DNA from 2 places in the Micrococcus sp. iso_229 genome. Region 1 is predicted to be linked to the other one. Evidence: predicted binding sites of a transcription regulator. Region 1 holds the regulator's gene; the other holds the start of a gene.
What was found. The regulator LexA, encoded in region 1, represses DNA repair genes until DNA is damaged. The targets are predictions, from matches to a motif close to TCGAACANNTGTTCGA.
Positions count from the first base shown of each region.

Region 2: AC3RKA_RS05105 (DUF6504 family protein) is a predicted target of LexA. The motif match lies at 1,620-1,635, and genes of this name have one in related genera.

Region 1 is NZ_CM176514.1:743,669-747,073, forward strand. Features, by position in the region: gene AC3RKA_RS03455 (ATP-dependent DNA helicase) at 1-1,121, shown strand, start outside; gene lexA (transcriptional repressor LexA) at 1,170-1,886, opposite strand; gene AC3RKA_RS03465 (LysM peptidoglycan-binding domain-containing protein) at 2,181-2,555, shown strand; gene AC3RKA_RS03470 (histidinol-phosphate transaminase) at 2,599-3,405, shown strand, end outside.
Region 2 is NZ_CM176514.1:1,086,104-1,089,508, forward strand. Features, by position in the region: gene AC3RKA_RS05095 (PKD domain-containing protein) at 1-85, opposite strand, end outside; gene AC3RKA_RS05100 (DUF6318 family protein) at 565-1,290, opposite strand; gene AC3RKA_RS05105 (DUF6504 family protein) at 1,766-2,092, shown strand; gene AC3RKA_RS05110 (DNA polymerase III subunit alpha) at 2,089-3,405, shown strand, end outside.

The DNA.
Region 1 (3,405 bases):
GCCTGATCGCCGCGGGCCCGGACGAGGTGCAGGAGCAGGCCCTCACCGGCGTCCTCACGGCCGCGCGCCAGTGCCTGTCCGACCTCGGCCAGGACAAGGACAAGGAGGCCGACGCCGACGGCGGACGGCAGATGGCGCGCTCGCGGATCCTCGAGGTCCTCGAGGTGGTGGAGCGCATGCTCGCGGCCCGGCCCGAGGCCGACTTCCCCGAGGTGCTGTGGGCCACCCGCCCCGGCCACTTCGAGCCCGGCGTGGGCTGGCAGCCGGGGGACGAGACAGACCCGCCCCAGCTCTACGTGGCCCCGCTCTCGGTGGCAGGCAAGCTGCGGGAGGGCCTGTTCGGCAAGGCGACGACGGTGCTCACCTCCGCCACGCTCACCGTGGGCTCGGGGGAGCGCCGGTTCGACTCGGTGGCCGGCGACGTGGGCCTGGCCGGCCCGGACGCCCCGAAGTTCGAGGCCCTCGACGTCGGCAGTCCCTTCGACTACCCGCGTCAGGGCGTGCTCTACGTGGCCCGGCACCTGCCCCGGCCCGGCCGGACGGCCTCGCCCGAGTCCCTCGATGAGCTCGAGGCGCTCCTGAGGGCGTCGCAGGGCGGGGCCCTCGGCCTGTTCTCCTCGCGCCGGGCGGCTGAGGACGCCGCCGCCGAGATGCGCCGTCGGCTCGGGCCGAAGGCCACGATCCTGTGTCAGGGGGACGCGACCCTCTCCGCCCTCGTGCGCCAGTTCGCCGAGGAGCCGGACACGTCCCTGTTCGGCACCATGAGCCTGTGGCAGGGTGTGGACGTGCCGGGGAACTCGCTGCGGCTCGTGGTGATCGACCGCATCCCGTTCCCGCGGCCGGACGACCCGCTCTCCCAGGCCCGCACCCGGGACGTCGCCCGGCACGGCGGCAACGGGTTCATGCGGATCTCCGCCACGCACGCGGCCGTGCGCATGGCCCAGGGCGCCGGGCGCCTCGTGCGCTCCGTGACGGACCGCGGCGTGGTGGCCGTGCTGGACCCCCGCCTGGCCACCGAGCGGTACGGCGGCTACATCACGAGCGCCCTGCCGGACTTCTGGCGCACCACGGACGGCGACGTCGTCCGCGGGGTGCTGGCACGGCTCGCCTCGGGCGATTGACCTCGCTCGGCCTCGGACCGTCGGCCCGGCCCGGTAGGAGGGCGCGGGTCAGAGCGAGCGCAGGACCGTGACGACGCGCCCCATCACGGTGGCGTGATCGCCGAGGATGGGCTCGTAGGCCGTGTTCTGGGGCAGGAGCCACGTGTGCCCGTCACGGCGGCGGAAGGTCTTCACCGTGGCCTCGTCGTCGAGCAGGGCCGCGACGATGTCGCCGTTCTCCGCCGTCTCCTGCCGGCGCACCACCACCCAGTCGCCGTCGCAGATCGCGGCGTCCACCATCGAGTCGCCCGTGACGCGCAGCATGAACAGCTCGCCCTCGCCCGTGAGGCGGCGCGGGATCGCCATGACGTCCTCGACCTGCTGCTCGGCCAGGACGGGGCCGCCCGCCGCGATGCGGCCGACCCAGGGGACCGGTACGCTGTCCGCCCCGTCCGCGCCGGTGTGCCACGCGGGGATCGCGGAGACCTGCGACGACGGCGCAGCGGCGGGGGAGGCGGCCTCACCCAGCGGGGTGCCGTCCACGTCGCGCAGCACCTCGAGGGCACGCGGGCGGCCCGGGTCGCGCCGGATGTAGCCGTGTCGCTCGAGACGGCCGAGCTGGTGCGTGACGGAGGAGAGCGAGGCCAGGCCCGCGGCGTCGCCGATCTCGCGCATGGAGGGCGGGTAGCCGTGGTCGGCGATCGCGTCCCGGATGGTCTGCACGATCCGCCGCTGGCGGTCGGTGAGCGGCGCGCGCGCCGCCGGCTGATCGTCGGTGGTGCTCATGGCTGCCGTCCGTTCTCCCGGGGGTGATGGTGGCCGGCCTCGTGTTCCGGCGTCCGGCTGCCGTCCGGACGCTTACCGTGTCCGCCCCCGCTGGTTGCCTGTGTCCTGGCGGTCCCCGGGGGCGTTCCGGGGCGTCCGTGCATCGCCTCGAGCCTAGAGGAGAGCCGCCTCTCATTCAAAGATATGTTCGATCTCGTCGTGGCGTGTCTCGAACACCTGTGCTAGAAAAGTACTCGAACGGATTCGAACAGATGTTCGATCGCCTGGAGGGCACTCGCCCCGGAGGAGGACACCATGACGCTCACCACCGCCCAGTTCGCCGGCTCGCCCGCGACCGCGCGGCCGCGTCCGGCCACCATCCGTCTGACCCGCCGCGGCCGCCTCGTGCTGCGGGGGATCCCCGTGATCGCCGCGGCCGTGGCCGCCACGCTGGCGGCCGCCTTCTTCCTGGGTGTGCTGCTGTCGCCCGCCGCGGTGTCCGCGGACACCGCAGGACCGGCCACCCAGTCCGTCACGGTCATGCCCGGGGACAGCCTGTGGACCATCGCCACCACGGTGGCGCCGGAGGCGGACGTCTACGAGGTGATCGCCACGATCGACGAGCTCAACGGGCTCGAGGGCCGGGCCCCCGCCCCGGGTGAGGAGCTGTTCGTCCCGGCCATGCGGTGACGCACGGCGGGCCTCGCCCTCCACGGTTCCTAGACTGGCGGCCATGACCGACCTCAGCACTCTGCCCCTGCGCGAGAACCTCCGCGGCCTGAGCCCCTACGGCGCCCCCCAGCTGGACGTGCCGTACATGCTCAACACCAACGAGAACACGCACCCGGTGCCGGAGGAGGTCGCCGCCGCGATCGCCGAGCGGGTCGCGGCCGTCGCCGGGGGGCTGAACCGCTACCCGGACCGCGAGTTCACGGGGCTGCGACATGCGCTCGCCGGCTACCTCGGCCACGGCCTCACGGCGGACCACGTGTGGGCCGGCAACGGCTCCAACGAGATCCTGCAGCAGATCCTCCAGGCCTTCGGCGGCCCGGGGCGGACCCTGCTGAGCTTCCTGCCCTCGTACTCCATGTACCCGCTGCTGGCCGGCGGCACGGACACCGTGTTCGTGGACGGCGGCCGCGCCGACGACCACAGCCTCAGCGCCGAGCACGCGGCGGCCATGGTGCGGGAGCACCGTCCGCACGTCGTCTTCCTGGCCTCCCCCAACAACCCGACGGGCACCGCCCTGGACCTGGCGACCATCGAGGCCGTGTACGCCGCGCAGGCGGAGAACGAGGCTGCCGGCGGGCCCGGCGCGATGGTCGTCGTGGACGAGGCCTACGCGGAGTTCGCCCTCGCCGGCACCCGCTCCGCCCTCACGCTCCTGCCCGGCCGTGAGCGGCTGATCGTCACGCGCACCATGTCCAAGGCGTTCGCCCTGGCCGGCGCGCGCCTGGGCTACCTGGCCGCGGACCCCGCCGTCACCGACGCCCTGCGCCTGGTGCGCCTGCCGTACCACCTCTCCGCGGTCACGCAGGCC
Region 2 (3,405 bases), 340 kb from region 1:
GCGTCTCGGCATCTGCGTAGAAGTTCGTCTCCGCATTGCGGATCCCGCGTCCGCCGTTGTCCGACCGGATCTCAGGTTCCAGCACGAGGAGCGTGCGGACCTCGTCGATGGAGACGGGCGGGGCGCCGTTGCTGGAGGCCTTGGCCGTCCAACATTTGGGGGCGCCATAGACGGGATTCGCATCAGGTTGACGAGTGTCTGTCGTCTGTGCGCGGATCCATGAGCCTTCGGGGCAGAAGTTCGCCTCTTGCTCTCGGCAGCTCTCGAAATCCGGATTGCCCAGCTGCCCTGAGAAGCATGCACTGACCGTCTTGTGCTCTAGGCGTGGGTCCGGGCGGTCGGCGGTCGCTGAGCCATCAGTTGCAACAACTGAACTCGAGATTGATGAGTGTCTATCTGAGCATCTCTTATTCGCCGCAATGCCCTTTTTATTTATTGAGTAGTGGCTCTTCGAAGAAGTGCACGACTCGATGTCTTGTGCGTGTGAAGGTGTGGCGGCGGCAGTGGCAGGCACGAACATGAGGCTGATTGATAATGCCACTAATGCAATCCAGATGCGCCCCATCAGTTAGATCCGATCGAACCTTCATATGACATCTCGTCAACAATCCAGTGTGAAGATTCGGGGTTGAACGAGACCTCCGCGATCCAAGGCTGCTCGGAGGCCGCTTCCACATCCCCGTTCTCGGGAACAACCCCGCCCTTGGCGTACCCCGTTCCTGTGCCCGTGGTGACAAGGAGTGTCGAAACATACCCGGTTTCGGATCGATGAGTCAGAATCGAATCGATCTGTACCTCAGTACCGGTATACCACCCCCCGTCTTTGTAGATCATTTGCAGGTCGTGCGAGCTGAACTGGCAGAACTCGCAATACTCGCTGTAGAGAGAGTCGAGGAGTTCCGTGTCTCCGGTCTGCTCGGCGTAGTAGTGCGCGTCCCAGAAATAGCGAATCGCCGCCTCGGCGCCCTCCTTGGTCTCTTCCTTCATGGCGGCGGGCATCTCCGGCTTGGGCACGTTCCGCGCGGGACCGTCAGCAGACGCGGGAACGTATTCGCCGGACTCGCTCGTCGTGGCCGTGGGGGATGAGCTGACGCCCGCGGTCTCGCTCGTGCTCGCTGGCGCGGACGTCTCGACGGCGGGCTTGGCGGACGAGGGCGACGTCGTCGACGACTCGGCGGGCTCGGACTGCCCGCCGCAGGCGGTCAGTGCGAGCGCCAAGGCCACGCTGAGCGTGCCGGCCTGGGCGAATCGGTGGCGGCGCAGGGCGCGCCCGGGTGCGGTGAGAGACATTTCCCCTCCAACTGGACGTCCGTCGTGTGTCCGTGCCTCCCGCGCTGATCCCGCAGCGCGGTGCTCGTGGCATGCGAGGCCCGGTTGGTTCGGAGTATACGCAGACGGATTGTGGTCCTGCTCGCATTGTCCACAGGACCGTGCCGGCGCACTTCTTCCGGCCCAAGAGACGATTTTCTCGTGCATGTGCGCCCCAGGGTCGGGTTCGAGGCCCACGGCCAGGACTCGGCCAGCCGGCCTCACGAAAGGGGCGTTCCCGGCCTCGCCCGTCTCGGGGCCATGCGTCCTTAACGTGTCCGGCGGCTACCCTACGTTCGCACCCATCGCATTCGAACACATGTTCGAGTACGATCGGGGGTGCGGCCCCACCTTCCCACTTCTTCCCCGCGTCCGGTCCGCCGGACGGGCCGCGCTCCCATCGCCCGACGGCACCCCGTCGTCGATCCGGTCAGCAGTGCACAGGGAGAGAAGCAGAATGGGAGTCCTCACACAGTCGGTGGCGGTGGAGTGCGGGGCAGACGGCACCCCGCAGGGGCTGCGCTGGAACGGGCGGGACTACGTCCTCGCAGAGCGCCCCGTGCGCTGGTTCGAGCGGCGCCGCTGGTGGGCGGAGGAGGTCCGCGCGGAGAAGGGCCGCGGCGCCGGTCTCGTGGACCACGAGATGTGGCGGCTGCAGGTCCGCCTGGCCCGGGTCGGCGCCGCGCCCCTGCAGACCCTCGACGTCGCCCACCACCTGGACTCCGGCCGGTGGCGGCTCGTGCGCGTCCACGAGCACGCCCAGGACCTGAGGCGGTCGGCATGAGCCGGGCCGCTGCGGCCGGACGCGACGCCGCCCCCTTCGCCCACCTGCACGTCGCCTCCGCGTTCAGCGCCCACTACGGAGTCAGCTGGCCCGAGGACCTCGTGGCCGCCGCCGCGGCCGCGGACATGGACCTGCTGGCCTGCACCGACCGCGACGGGCTCTACGGCATGGCCAAGCACGTGGGCGCCTGCCTGCGCCACGGCATCACCCCGATCGTGGGCGTGGACCTGGCCGTCCGGTGGAGCGAGGACGAGGAGGCCGGCCGCGTGGTCGTGCTCGCCCGAGGAGGCTGTCATGGCTCGGGCTACCGCTCCCTGTGCGAGCTCGTCTCCGCCGCCCACGCCCGCACCACCGGGGGAGCGGCGGGCGGCAGCCCCTGGGCCAGCGTCGCCGAGCTCGCCGCCGCGGCGGCCGGCCGTGTCCCCACCGCCGCCAACCGGGACAACCCGCCCACCCCCGAGCTGTTCGTCCTCCTCGGTCCGGATTCGGACGTCGGCCGCCACCTGGCCCGCCGCCGGTACGCGGCCGGCCTCACCGCCCTGCGCCGCTGGAAGGCGGCCCTGCCCGCAGGCAGCCCCCACGCCGATGTCGTCACCCACCTCTCCGCCCCCGGCCGACGCCTCGACACCGGGCACGCCGTGAAGACCCTCCGCGCCGCCCGCCAGGCCCGCATCCCCGCCGTCCTGACCAACGCCGTGCGCTACGCGGCCCCGGACGGTGCCGCCACCGCGGACGTCCTCGACGCCGTCCGTGCCCTCAGCTCCCTCGACGCCCTCCACGACCTGCAGCCCAACGGGCAGGGCTGGCTCAAGTCCACCGCCGCCATGCACCGCATCGCCCACGAGATCGCCTTCGCCGCCGACGACCGCCCCGCCCCCCTGCTCGAGGCCACCCGCCGCCTCGCCGAGGCCTGCGCGCTCGACCCCGAGACCGACCTCGGCTGGGGCGTGCCCCGCGTCCCGGAGGCCGCCGTCATCGGCATCGACGGCCCCCCGGAGCACGTGCTGCGCGAGCGCACCCGCACCGGCCTCCTCGCCCGCTACCCCCACCTCCACACCGGGGGAGGCCTCCCCGGCACCAGCCAGGCGGCCCGGGACCTGCAGGACCGCGCCGAGCACGAGCTCGGCATCATCACCCGACTCGGCTTCTCCTCCTACTTCCTCACCGTGGCCGCCGTCGTCGACCTCATCGAGGGCATGGGCATCCGCGTGGCCGCCCGCGGCTCCGGCGCCTCCTCCCTCGTCAACCACGCCCTGCGCATCTCCCATGTCGACCCCATGGCCAACGGCCTGATCATGGAGCGCTTCCTCTCC